4 regions of the Pantoea sp. Lu_F5_004 genome follow, and region 1 is predicted to be linked to each of the others. Evidence: predicted binding sites of a transcription regulator. Region 1 holds the regulator's gene; each other region holds the start of a gene.
What was found. The regulator Fur, encoded in region 1, represses iron uptake genes when iron is present. The targets are predictions, from matches to a motif close to ATAATAATGAGAACNACTATCAA.

Region 2: the regulator Fur is predicted to act here: its motif matches at 2,062-2,084, upstream of fes (enterochelin esterase).
Region 3: the regulator Fur is predicted to act here: its motif matches at 1,619-1,641, upstream of ACR8BN_RS03715 (TonB-dependent receptor domain-containing protein).
Region 4: the regulator Fur is predicted to act here: its motif matches at 1,414-1,436, upstream of fepD (Fe(3+)-siderophore ABC transporter permease).

The regions. Positions count from the first base shown of each region.
Region 1 is NZ_CP194946.1:2,933,202-2,936,362, forward strand. Features, by position in the region: gene fldA (flavodoxin FldA) at 1-465, shown strand, start outside; gene fur (ferric iron uptake transcriptional regulator) at 814-1,257, shown strand; gene ACR8BN_RS13650 (hypothetical protein) at 1,329-1,724, opposite strand; gene glnS (glutamine--tRNA ligase) at 1,960-3,161, opposite strand, start outside.
Region 2 is NZ_CP194946.1:3,676,661-3,679,821, reverse strand. Features, by position in the region: gene ACR8BN_RS17070 (enterobactin synthase subunit F) at 1-501, opposite strand, end outside; gene ACR8BN_RS17065 (MbtH family protein) at 494-712, opposite strand; gene fes (enterochelin esterase) at 815-2,020, opposite strand; gene ACR8BN_RS17055 (TonB-dependent siderophore receptor) at 2,271-3,161, shown strand, end outside.
Region 3 is NZ_CP194946.1:771,862-775,022, forward strand. Features, by position in the region: gene ACR8BN_RS03700 (siderophore-interacting protein) at 1-619, shown strand, start outside; gene ACR8BN_RS03705 (PadR family transcriptional regulator) at 693-1,232, shown strand; gene ACR8BN_RS03710 (SelT/SelW/SelH family protein) at 1,241-1,537, opposite strand; gene ACR8BN_RS03715 (TonB-dependent receptor domain-containing protein) at 1,777-3,161, shown strand, end outside.
Region 4 is NZ_CP194946.1:3,684,377-3,687,537, reverse strand. Features, by position in the region: gene fepB (Fe2+-enterobactin ABC transporter substrate-binding protein) at 1-105, shown strand, start outside; gene entS (enterobactin transporter EntS) at 100-1,344, opposite strand; gene fepD (Fe(3+)-siderophore ABC transporter permease) at 1,490-2,479, shown strand; gene fepG (iron-enterobactin ABC transporter permease) at 2,476-3,161, shown strand, end outside.

The sequences.
Region 1 (3,161 bases):
CAGAAACAGCTGGGTACAGATGTTGCAGAAGTCCATGACATCGCAAAAAGCACAAAAGAAGATCTGGAAGCGTTCGATATCCTGCTGCTGGGCATTCCGACCTGGTACTACGGTGAAGCGCAGTGCGACTGGGATGACTTTTTCCCGACGCTGGAAGAGATCGATTTTAACGGCAAGCTGGTTGCGCTGTTTGGCTGTGGCGACCAGGAAGATTACGCAGAGTATTTCTGTGATGCCATGGGCACGATTCGCGACATTATCGAACCGCACGGTGCCGTGATTGTCGGACACTGGCCAACTGAAGGTTATCACTTCGAAGCCTCGAAAGGCCTGGCCGATGACACCCACTTCCTGGGCCTGGCCATTGACGAAGATCGCCAGCCTGAGCTGACCAGCCAGCGTGTGGAGCAGTGGGTTAAGCAGATTTTTGATGAACTGCAGCTGAAAGAGATCATCGAAGCCTGATCCTGCCCGACTCAATGTGAGCGCCAGCTCACATTGAGGCAATGAAAATGCCTATAGAAATAATAGCCACATTTTTTTAACTTTCTCCGTTTAATCTGTAGAATACCCGCATCGATCTTCCGCTTATTTTCTCAGGCGGCAAGACTAAGTGATGTGCTAACAGACCTCTGTCAGAATCTTCCCCGGCCCGGTGACGAATCCCCAATAGCCCATGATGATTCAGACACGCCCTCTGGTTTTCATTTCATCGCTTCAGTTCTATAATGAGACGCAAATGAGAATGAGCACAGATCGACATTCAAGGCGATAAGCCACAAAAGTGAATATTAGTAACAGGACAAAATCCGCATGACTGACAACAACACCGCATTAAAGAAGGCTGGCCTGAAAGTAACGCTGCCCAGACTGAAAATTCTGGAAGTGCTTCAGGAACCTGAGTGCCATCACGTCAGTGCGGAAGATTTGTATAAACGCCTGATCGACATTGGCGAAGAGATTGGCCTGGCGACCGTTTACCGTGTTCTGAACCAGTTTGATGATGCCGGTATTGTGACTCGTCACAACTTTGAAGGCGGCAAGTCTGTCTTCGAACTGACGCAGCAGCATCACCACGATCACCTGATCTGCCTGGATTGCGGCAAGGTTATCGAGTTCAGCGACGAATCGATTGAAACGCGTCAGCGTGAAATCGCGACTCGTCATGGCATCAAGCTGACCAACCACAGCCTCTATCTCTATGGACACTGTACGCTGGGCGACTGCCGTGAAGACGAAACGCTGCACGACCAGTAACGCTGGCGCGGCCTGAAATAAAAAAACCGGTGAATTCACCGGTTTTTTTTCGTCTGTTTTCTGCCCTCAACTCAGGCGACCAGCGTCTCCTGCAGATAGCGCCAGCGTGGAATGGAGCTGCTGCAATCCAGAATGGCCAGCGAAATGCGGCTCTGGTTATTGCCGTTCATCATCTGCATTTCACGATACTGTACGACGATCTCTTTTTCATGATGAGAGAGAATGACATGTTCACAGGTGGCAATGCGCATCCCTTCCCGCTGCCCTTGCAACTGCTGGAAAAGATCCTCGACCTCGTTCAGATTGTACTCTTTGCCCTTTGGGGTCACCATGCGAAATTCAGGATGAAAATAGGACATCAGCAGCTGGAAACTGTCGTCAGATCCGGCTGGCTGATTAAAAATACGTTCAATGAGCTGATGTAAAACGACGACACTGTGTTTGGCTTCCTGGGCGAGAACTGTCATTTTTTTTCCTTCTGTAACCCGCTTTGCAACCTCTGAGAGCGGATAGCCTACCTGAAAGCTGACAATTCACATCCTGAAATTGATTAATTTTTTTAAACTCAGATTACTCCCACAAAGCGGTACTGAACCGGTTGTGGTTAGTGCAGAATAAACGTCGGCGATGGTAAAAATCGGGGCAATAAAAAAGGGCGATAAATCGCCCTTTTGTCATTTTATGAGGTCGGCCTCAAAAAATTTATTCGCCCGTTTTGGTCCAGGTATCACGAAGACCGACGGTGCGGTTAAACACCAGTTGCGTCGGTTTCGAGTAAACGCTGTCGGCGCAGAAATAACCTTCACGTTCAAACTGAAACGGTGTTGTCGGTTCCACATCGCGCAGGCTGGGTTCAACAAAGCCGTTTTTGATGGTCAGTGACTCAGGATTAATGACCGCCAGGAAATCCTCTGCAGCAGCCGGGTTTGGCACACTGAACAGACGGTCATACAGGCGGAACTCAGCTGGCTGCGCGTGATCCGCAGAAACCCAGTGAATTACGCCTTTAACTTTGCGGCCATCGGCTGGATCTTTGCTCAGCGTATCAACATCGCTGGTGCAGTAGATGCAGGTAATGTTGCCCGCTTCATCTTTGGCGACCCGCTCAGCACGAATCACATAGGCGTTACGCAGGCGGACTTCTTTGCCCAGCACCAGACGCTTATATTGTTTGTTCGCCTCTTCACGGAAATCCGCGCGATCGATCCAGATCTCGCGGCTGAACGGCACTTCACGCGTGCCCATCTCCGGTTTACCCGGATGATTTGGCATGGTGACGATTTCGCTATGGCCTGCTGGCAGGTTTTCGATCACCACTTTAAGCGGATCTAAAACCGCCATGGCGCGGGGCGCATTCTCGTTAAGATCATCACGGATACAGGACTCCAGCGAAGCCATCTCCACGATGTTATCCTGCTTAGTCACGCCAATACGACGGCAGAACTCACGGATAGAAGCTGCGGTGTAACCACGACGACGCAGACCTGAAACGGTCAGCATGCGCGGATCGTCCCACCCTTCTACGTGCTTCTCGGTCACCAGCTGAGTGAGTTTACGCTTCGACATCACCGCATACTCCAGATTCAGGCGCGAGAATTCATACTGACGCGGATGAACCGGAATAGTGATGTTGTCCAGCACCCAGTCATAGAGACGGCGGTTGTCCTGGAACTCCAGCGTACAGAGCGAGTGCGTAATGCCTTCCAGCGCATCGGAGATGCAGTGGGTAAAGTCATACATCGGGTAGATGCACCACTTATTGCCGGTCTGGTGGTGTTCCGCGAACTTGATGCGGTAAAGCACCGGATCGCGCATCACGATGAAATTAGAGGCCATGTCGATTTTGGCGCGCAGACAGGCGGTGCCTTCGGCAAACTCACCGTTTCGCATCTTCTCAAACAGCG
Region 2 (3,161 bases), 740 kb from region 1:
GCTGTAGAGATTGGCGATACGGCGGGTCAGGGCGGTGAAACTAAAACCATCAACCACCAGATGATGGTATCGCTGATACCAGTACCAGTGATCCTCATCCAGCCGAAACAGGCTGTGATGGTAGAGCGGCGCGCCGCTCAGCACCCGCAGATCGCCGGTCATATCCTGCTGCATCAGCGCACGTGCTGCGGCCTCCGGATCGGCGGCGTCGCGCAGATCGATCACCTCAGGCTCGCGGAAAGCCTGGGGTTCAGGCCACTGTAGCGGTTCACCCTCCAGCTCGCCAAAGGCCATATTCAGTGTGTCCGCTTCCTGCATGCCAGCAATTATGGCCCGTGATAACAGCGCGCTGTTCAGCGCACCGCGCAGTTCGACAAAATGCGCCACGGCGTAAGCATTGGAATAGGGCGATAGCTGGTCAGCGATCCAGATTCCGGGCTGAGCGGCCACCAGTGGCAGCGTTTTTTGTTCTGTCTGCGGGTTGAGGGTGATCTCAGACATTTTCGCCTCTGTCCTGCGTCATAACCGGACGGATATCGTGCCAGTTTTCATTCAGCCAGCTCAGACAGTCAGCCTGTGGTCCGGGGCCAAACACCGGCTGCCATCCTGCCGGAACCGCACAAAAGGCGGGCCATAGGCTGTACTGCTGCTGATCGTTCTTCAGTACCTGACAATCCTGTTGCGGATCGTCGAAAGGGTTAAGTTGTTGCATGTCGGTCTCCTGTCCGCAGTCACCGGGCGCGCTAACGCCGCTGTCCTGCATATCCGATATCTTTCAGTGGCGCGCAGAAGGCGGGATATAAGCGGGTCAGGGCTATTGCCACATGGCTTTAAGGCCTGCCAGCAGTCCGCCGCGCCAGCACAGCGCATCGTGGCCGCCTTCAACCGGGTGATAGCTGACCTGATGTCCGGCGGCGGTCAGATCGCGCTGAAACTGCTGGTTTGCTGCCAGAATCAACCGTTCGCGTCGTCCCGCTTCCATGTAGAAGCGGCGAGGGGGTGCCTGCAGCAAACCCTGTTGTAACTGCTGTGGCAGCCAGCCATTGGGGTCGCCGCGCGCGGGCCACCAGAACGAACCGGAGAGGCTGATCGCTCCAGCAAAGGTTTCCGGCCAGGTCAGGGTGGCGTAAGCGGCAGAAAGGCCGCCAAAACTCTGTCCCGCTACCAGCGTGCTGTCGGCACGAAACGGCGCCCAGCGCTGAACCTGCGGCAACAGCTCGTGCTGAATCGCCAGCCAGAAGTCAGGGTTACAGGTCAGCTCACGCGTGCGGTGTTCGCGGTCGATGATGTCGATCATGACATAGACCGCAGGGGGCAGTTCGCCCGCCTCTGTCAGTTGCTGAAGCGGGCCGGCAACCGGCATGTTCTGTGCCCAGAACTGACCATCCAGCAGCAGTACCAGCGGACGATCGCCTGCACTGGCGTCTCCGGTAACAGAGATCCAGATCTGACGCTGGTTTCCCAGCCGTTCGCTGCGCCACAAATAGTGTTGCAGCGGAATATCGGCGGCACGGCCTTCATCAACCGCACGCCACACCTGCTGATCCGGCGCGTGTGGCAGGTGCAGTGGCGAGACCCTCATTCCGCGTCCACCCGCCCAGCTTCGCAAAGGATTCAGCGGGTCGCTTTGCGCCTGCGGGAATTTCTGACGCCACCACTGGCGCACTGACTGCATATCGGCCTGCCCGGTAAAAGTCTCTTCCTGACTATCAGGAATCAGGCAGTAGCTGCCGCGCCAGTCAGCGGGCAGGGCGGTTTGCCACCACCAGACATCGGTATCGGGAACAGGCGTTAATGAGGAGGGGACCGCAGAATGATGATGATCGGTTACGCCGGTAATATTGATCCAGACGCGCCGGGTAGCGGAGTGCTGCGTGTCACCCTGGGGATCGCGCCAGAAAAAGGTGACCTGACAGGTTCCCTTTTCGCCAGCTTCAACCAGAGGAATGCCCCGTTGCTGCTGCTGTTGCCACCAGCGTTCACTGCCGGTTTCTTCATTTAACCACGTCATACGCGCCATCTTTCGATCACCCTTGATTAGGGTCATGCATGTTATGAATAATAGTATTGATAATTATTTGCATTTGCAATAGGGTGTTTCCGCCCGACAGGGAGCGCGTGCATCCTCTCTGCCGCACCGGCTTTCAGACTGATGCAAAGCGGTTCTGACACTGGCCCGGCGACAAGGGGAAAACGTTGCAGGCAAGGTTATTACTTTTTTACCGGCACGCCGGCAGTGGCATCCTCGCCGGCACTCCAGGAACAGAAAAATGAAAAAGTTATCCCGGCTTTCGTTAGCCATTATGATTGAACTGGGTTTCACCGCCTCTCTCATTTCTGCCGGTGCCGTGGCTGCCGAAGCCACCCGCGAACCGGCCATCGACAGCAGCACCTCCGATACCCTCCACGACGAGACCATGATGGTGACCGCCGCCGAGCAGACGTTGCAGGCACCTGGCGTGTCGACCATCACCGCCGACGAAATTAAAAAACATCCACCCGCACGCGATGTCGCCGAAATTATCCGCACCATGCCTGGCGTCAATCTGACCGGTAACTCCACCAGCGGCCAGCGCGGAAACAATCGCCAGATCGATATCCGCGGCATGGGGCCGGAAAATACCCTGATTCTGATTGATGGATTGCCGGTGACCAGCCGCAACGCGGTTCGGCTTGGCTGGCGTGGCGAGCGTGATACGCGCGGCGACACCAACTGGGTGCCGCCAGAGATCATTGATCGCATTGAGGTGATCCGCGGTCCGGCAGCAGCCCGTTACGGTAACGGTGCAGCGGGCGGCGTGGTGAACATCATCACTAAAAAAGAGATGGATAATCAGTGGCACGGCTCATGGAGCGCCTATTACAACGTGCCGGAACACAAGGAGGAGGGCGCGACCCGTCGCACCAACTTCAGCCTTGAAGGTCCACTGGGCGATGATGTCAGTTTCCGGCTCTATGGCGGACTGGCAAAAACGCAGGCTGATGCTTACGACATTAATGAAGGGCACGCCGCAGACCGCACCGGCAGTTACGCCGGATCGTACCCGGCGGGCCGTGAAGGCTCGATCAACAAAGATATTCATGGCCTGCTGCGCTGGGCATTTGCGCCGATGCAGACGCTGGAAGTGGGGGCCGGTTACAGTCGTCAGGGCAACCTCTAT
Region 3 (3,161 bases), 1.9 Mb from region 1:
CATTAAGGTTTTCTTCCCTTCCGCTGAAGGGGCCACACTGGCTCTGCCACAAATCACCGATGCGGGGATTGTCTGGCCTGAAGGGCTGCGTCCGCAGGCGCGCGATTACACACCGCTGGAATTCGATGGTGAATCTTCACTGACCCTCGATTTTTATATTCATCAGCAGGGCGTAGCCAGTGACTGGGCAACTCAGGCACAGCCTGGCGATCGGTTGATTGTCGGCGGGCCACGCGGCTCGCTGGTGGTGCCGACCGATTACGCATTCCAGCTCTACGTCTGTGATGAAACCGGGTTGCCGGCTTTTGCGCGCCGTCAGCGTGACGCCCGGGCGCAGGCGCTGCATCTCTATGCCTTTACCGATGAAGCGACGGGCCGCGACTATTTATCTGATACGGCTGATGTGACGACAAACTGGCTCGGCAGCGGCCAGATGCAGAAAGCGCAGCTCAGTCAGCTGATTGCCCGGCTGGATCAGATCTCTATCCCGACGGAAGATTACTTTATCTGGCTGACCGGCGAAGGTGAGTTTGTTAAAGCGCTGTGTGACTACTTCACGGTGCAGCGCGGCCTCAACAGTGATTTCGTGCGGGCGGTGGCCTACTGGCACCAGAAGTAAGCCGCTAAGGCAATTGAGTTTTGCCAGGCAGCGCACTACCATCAATTCCACTTTTTTCGCAGCAGGGCAGGCCATGAAACAGCATCCGACTTCCACTTCATCTGACGATCAGACTGCGCGCGCAGGCAGTTGCAGCGGACGGCGCAAGCGACGTGAAAAGATGCTGGAAGCGAGTGAGATTCGCCTGCTGATGCTCCATTTCCTGGCGCAGAATGCCGCGCACGGCTATGAGCTGATCAAGTCTGTTGAGGAGCTGTCAAAGGGAGAGTATTCGCCCAGTCCGGGGATCATTTACCCCAATCTGACGCTGCTGGAAGAGATGGAGGCGATTCAGGTGGTGGATGCGCAGGCAACGCGTAAAGCCTACCGCCTGACGGCAGCGGGAGAAGCGCAGCTGGCAGAGAACCGTGAAACGGTCACCAGCCTGATTACACGGCTCTCTACGCTGGCAATTCTGGTCAATAACCGCAGCATTCCTGCTGTTGAGCAGGCGATTCATGGGTTGAAGGTCGCGCTGAACCGGCGGCTTGCGCAGGAAGATATCTCAGAAGCCGCGCTGCAGACGCTGATTAAGGCGCTGCACGACGCGGCAGAAAAAATCACCCACAGCTAATAGCGGACTTAGCTGATTTCAGTTTTGTGTTTGTCGATGTGGCCCAGCGTACGATCCGGGAAGCAGATGTCCCGCACACGCTGTTTCAGCGTGGTTGCATCCGGGAAGCCACCATCCCGCTTACGTTCCCACAGCAGATGCTCATCCAGCGTAATCTCAAAGATACCGCCGGTGCCCGGTTTCAGCGTCACTTCCGCCAGATCCTCAGCGAAGGTATGCAGAAGTTCCTGTGCCATCCACGCTGACCGCATCAGCCAGTTGCATTGCATACAGTAGTGAATAACAACCACAGGTTTTTGCGCCATAACTCTATTCCTTTACGTGTTGATAAATGCCAATGCATTCGGGTTAACAATTTGTGCGCTGTGGTTTATATCTAAATGTAAATAATATTGATAATGATTATCAGTTGCATTAAATTCCGGGCGATAATTACTACACCAGCATGATGTTCTGACTTTTCACGGCTTTTATGCGGAGCCGTTTTACTGTTGCCAGCAAGCAAGTGAGCGAATACTAACAATTAATCAGGTAATTCGCGCCTATGTCACCACGTTTTCGGAGATTGACGCAACCGCGTCTGACTCAACTGGCGTTGCTCGCCACCTTCATCAATACCACCTGCACTTATGCTGCGGGCAGTGAATCTGCCACGCTAACCCTTTCTGACCGCTATGGCAGCAGTGCCGAACCGGTAATGACGGTGACGGCACCGGAAATCAAAAAAACGGCAGGCAGTAAAACCTCTCTCTCTGCCAGCGATCTGCAACAGCGTGGTGCCACTGACTTTGGATCGATCATGCGCTATGAACCGCTGATCAGCGCTACCGGTACCCGTGGCGGTTCATCAGCCGGTAAGAGCGGTTTTGATCGGGCCGGTTATACCGGCTACAACATTCGTGGCCTCGAGAGCAACCGAGTCGGTCTGGATGTGGACGGCATTCCGTTGCCGCAGGCCACTGGCCGCAGTTATGTAGGACGCGCAGGTCTCGACAGCTTTGGCATTGGCCGCGATTACATCGATCCTTATATGTTTGGCCGTATTGAGATTGAGAAGGGCGCCACAGCAGTGGATCAGCCGAACACCTCGATTGGCGGCAACGTCTCGTTCCGTAATAAGTCTCCCGACGATTACCTGCATCCCGGAAAAGCGACCGCATTCAGTTATCAGAGCGACTATGACTCGTCCAGTCGCAGCTGGCATAACGGCATCACCGCCGCTGCCGGTGACGATGAACTGCGCGGCATCTTTGTTTACAGCCGCCGCGACGGTCAGGAAACCCGTAATAACAGCGGCACGCTCGATGCTTATCCGGCCAACTGGCACTCCGATGCCTTTATGACCTCCGGCATCTGGCAGCCCAATGATGCTCATAAGCTCAGCGCGACGGTCGATTACTATCACAAAACCCACCACAGCCATTACGACAGCTGGAGCACTTCAGGCAATACAGTCTGGGGAACGGCACAGCAGCAGAGTGATACCCGCCGCTGGGGCATCAGCCTGGCGGATGAGTACACGCCTTACAATGACCTGATCGACAGCCTGACGACCCGCGTTTACTGGCAGCAGACCCAGGCGCATGACAATACCCGCATGCCGTCGAGTGCCACTGCCAGGCAAACCGTTTATTCCGACTACAATAGCGACAGCTACGGTTTTGACGCCGGCGCGCTCAAAAGCGTCGGGCGACATGAACTGAGTGCCGGGCTGAATGCGCGTCTGGTGGATACTGAACGACCTTTCCGTCAGTCACCACCCGCCAGTGCTTTTACTGCGATCATGCAGCCGCAGGCTGACAGTCGTAGCTACACCGTGGGCGGTTATCTGCAGGATACCATCAGCTTCGATGCTGACGGACATCGGGCGGCCATCGTGCCGGGCGCGCGCGTGGCCTATCAGAACACCCGACCGCGTGATGTGGCGAC
Region 4 (3,161 bases), 750 kb from region 1:
CGCGCCAAAGCGGTCTATGCGCTGGGGCTGGATAGCTTCCGGCTCGACTACTACAGCGCCAGCAATTTGCTGACGCGGCTGGAGACGCTGTTCGTGAAATCATGATCCCGTTTCCGCCGGTGCAGGCGGTTGATAGCGACGCAGACGCGCCATCAGCAGCCACATGATGATGCCCAGCACGGTGGCTGCCAGACCAGACAGGCTGGCCGCCTGCTGCGGCAACAGCAGTGAACCCATCGCGCCAATCATCGCTGCACCTATCGCATCGCCGGTGACATTCTGCGCTGTCCAGAGGCTGTTGATCCTGCCGAGCAGCGCATCAGGCGTCAGCGTCTGGATCATCGCGTACTGCACCAGGCTGTTGATGGCACTGAAATAGCCAAAGGCCGCGAGGCAGACCAGACTGGCGCTGAACCACGGCATCAGGCTGAACAGAGCCAGTGCGACGAAAGCAGCAATAGCACTCGCCAGAATCAGGCGGCCCGGCTGTGGTGACTGTGCCAGCCGTCCGCTGGTGAGCGCACCTGTGGCAGCACCCAGCGGAACAGCGGCATACATCAGCCCTAACTCCGTCACGCCGACCTGCCAGTGTGGCGCCAGCGCCGGATAGAGCACGCGCACTGCGCTGGCTAACGTCACCAGCGCGCCGACCAGCGCCGCCATGCCAACAATCGGGCTGGCAAACAGGAATTGCACGCCGCTGGCCAGTGCTTTCAGCGGATGTTCACGCGGCTGCGGCGGTGGCGCAAGCCGCGGCAATCGCAGCAGGGTTAACACCGTCAGCAACGTGCCGAACGCCGCCAGTCCGTAGTTCCACGCCACACCGCCCTGCGCGATGACCAGTCCGGCAATGGCCGGGGAGAGAATCGCGCCAAAGCGCACCGTCAGCATGGTAATCGCACCTGCTTTCATCAGATTTTCACGCCCGACCAGCGCCGGAGTTGCCGCCAGCAGCGCGGTGACGCCTATCGCGCCGAAAAAACCATCCCACAGTCCCAGCACAAAGACGGCGATCACCGACGGCGAAGGGAGCAGGGCATTGATGCATAAGGCGACAAAGCCCAGGCCACAGGTGGATCGGGCAAACAGGATCAGACGTCGGCGCTCATAGCGATCCGCCAGCACGCCGCCAGTCAGCAGGCCGATAAACATGCCGGCACCGGCCAGCGTCACCGCCAGACCCACCAGCAGCGGCGACTGCGTCAGTTGCTGAATCTGAACCGGTACCGCCACCGCCAGCATGCCGAGGGCGACAATGGAGATAAAGCGGGCGATAAAAATGGCGCGAAAGGCGGGGTGGGTTCTCAGCAGGCTGAGATCGATAAAGTGGGAGGGTTTGTTCATAACGTCGCTTTTTTGCACCCATTTTCCTCATCATTGAGTCCGGGAGTCATGGTAACATACAAAAAATCACTAATAACGATAACAAGTATCATTATCATAATGACTCGTGCTGCGATCTCAATGAATCGGTGAAGGTTTAAACGTTATGCGTCAACTTCGTGCAATAGCAGGTTCAGGGATGCTGCTTTTGTTGCTTCTCGCGCTCAGCCTGATGCTGGGCGCCAAATCTATCCCCTTTCATGATGTCACGCAGGCCTTATTCAGCGACTGTAACCGCGTCGATTGTGTCATCGTGCGCGATGCCCGACTGCCGCGCACCCTGGCGGGTCTGCTGGCCGGGATCAGTTTAGGTCTGGCGGGCGCGCTGATGCAGAGCCTGACGCGCAATCCGCTGGCCGATCCCGGCATTCTCGGTATCAACGCCGGTGCGGGCTTTGCGGTGGTGCTGGGCATCGCCCTGTCTGGCGCAGATTCCCCCGCTGACTGGCTTGGCTTTGCCTTTACGGGCGCACTGCTGGCCTCCCTGCTGGTGGCGCTGACCGGCGCGCTGGGCGGTGGCCGCGTTAACCCGGTGCGTCTGACGCTGGCAGGCGTGGCGCTGGGCGCGGTGCTGGAGGGGTTAACCTCTGGTTTATCGCTGCTCAATCCTGACATCTACGATCATCTGCGTTTCTGGCACAGCGGCTCGCTGGATATCCGCAATTTTGCCATTCTGCGCACCACCTTTCCGGCGGTAGTCGCCGGTAGCCTGCTGGCGCTGCTGCTGGCGCGTTCGCTCAACAGCCTGAGTATGGGCGGTGATATGGCGACCGCGCTGGGTACCCGGGTGATGCGTACCCAGTTGGTGGGATTACTGGCTATTGCGCTGCTGAGTGGGGCGGCGACAGCTGCTGTCGGCCCCATCGCTTTTGTCGGCTTAATGACGCCACATCTGTCCCGCTGGCTGCTGGGTAACGATCATCGCTGGATGCTGCCCGGAACCCTTCTTATCACCCCCTGTTTGCTGCTGGCCGCCGATATTCTGGGACGGCTGCTGGTACCGGGTGAACTGCGCGTGTCGATTGTCACGGCCATACTGGGCGCGCCTATGCTGATTGTGCTGGTGCGCCGCAAGTCGGGAAGAGGGCAGCTATGAAACGGGTGATGATTAATGCGCTGATGCTGCTGATGGCCTGCGGGGTGCTGGCCTTTCTGAGCATTACGCGCGGCACCTTACCGCTCTCCGCCAGCCAGTTGTGGGCCCTTATCAACGGCGAGGCGGCGCGCAATATTCAGCTGATTGTGCTGGAGTGGCGACTGCCGCGCGTCATGATGGCGTTGCTGATTGGTGCGGCACTGGGCGTCAGCGGGGCAATTTTTCAGTCGCTGCTGCGCAACCCGCTGGGCAGCCCTGATATTCTGGGTTTCAATACCGGCGCTTACAGCGGCGTGCTGGTGGCGCTGGTGCTGTTCCAGCAAAACATGGAGGGCATGACGCTGGCGGCACTGCTTGGCGGACTGCTCACCGCGGGCGTGGTCTGGCTGTTCAGCTGGCGCAACGGCGTGGAGACCTTTCGTCTGATCATTGTGGGCATCAGCGTGCGGGCGCTGCTGATGGCGCTGAACAGCTGGCTGATTATCAGCGCCTCACTGGAGGCGGCACTGAGCGCCGGGCTCTGGAGCGCCGGTTCACTCAACGGCATTACCTGGGCGAAAACGACGCCGGTGATTACGGTGCTGCTGCTGGCGCTGCTGGCGACAAGCATGCTGGCCCGGCGCATGCGTCTGCTGGAGATGGGTGACGACACTGCCTGCGCGCTGGGCGTACCGGTTGAACG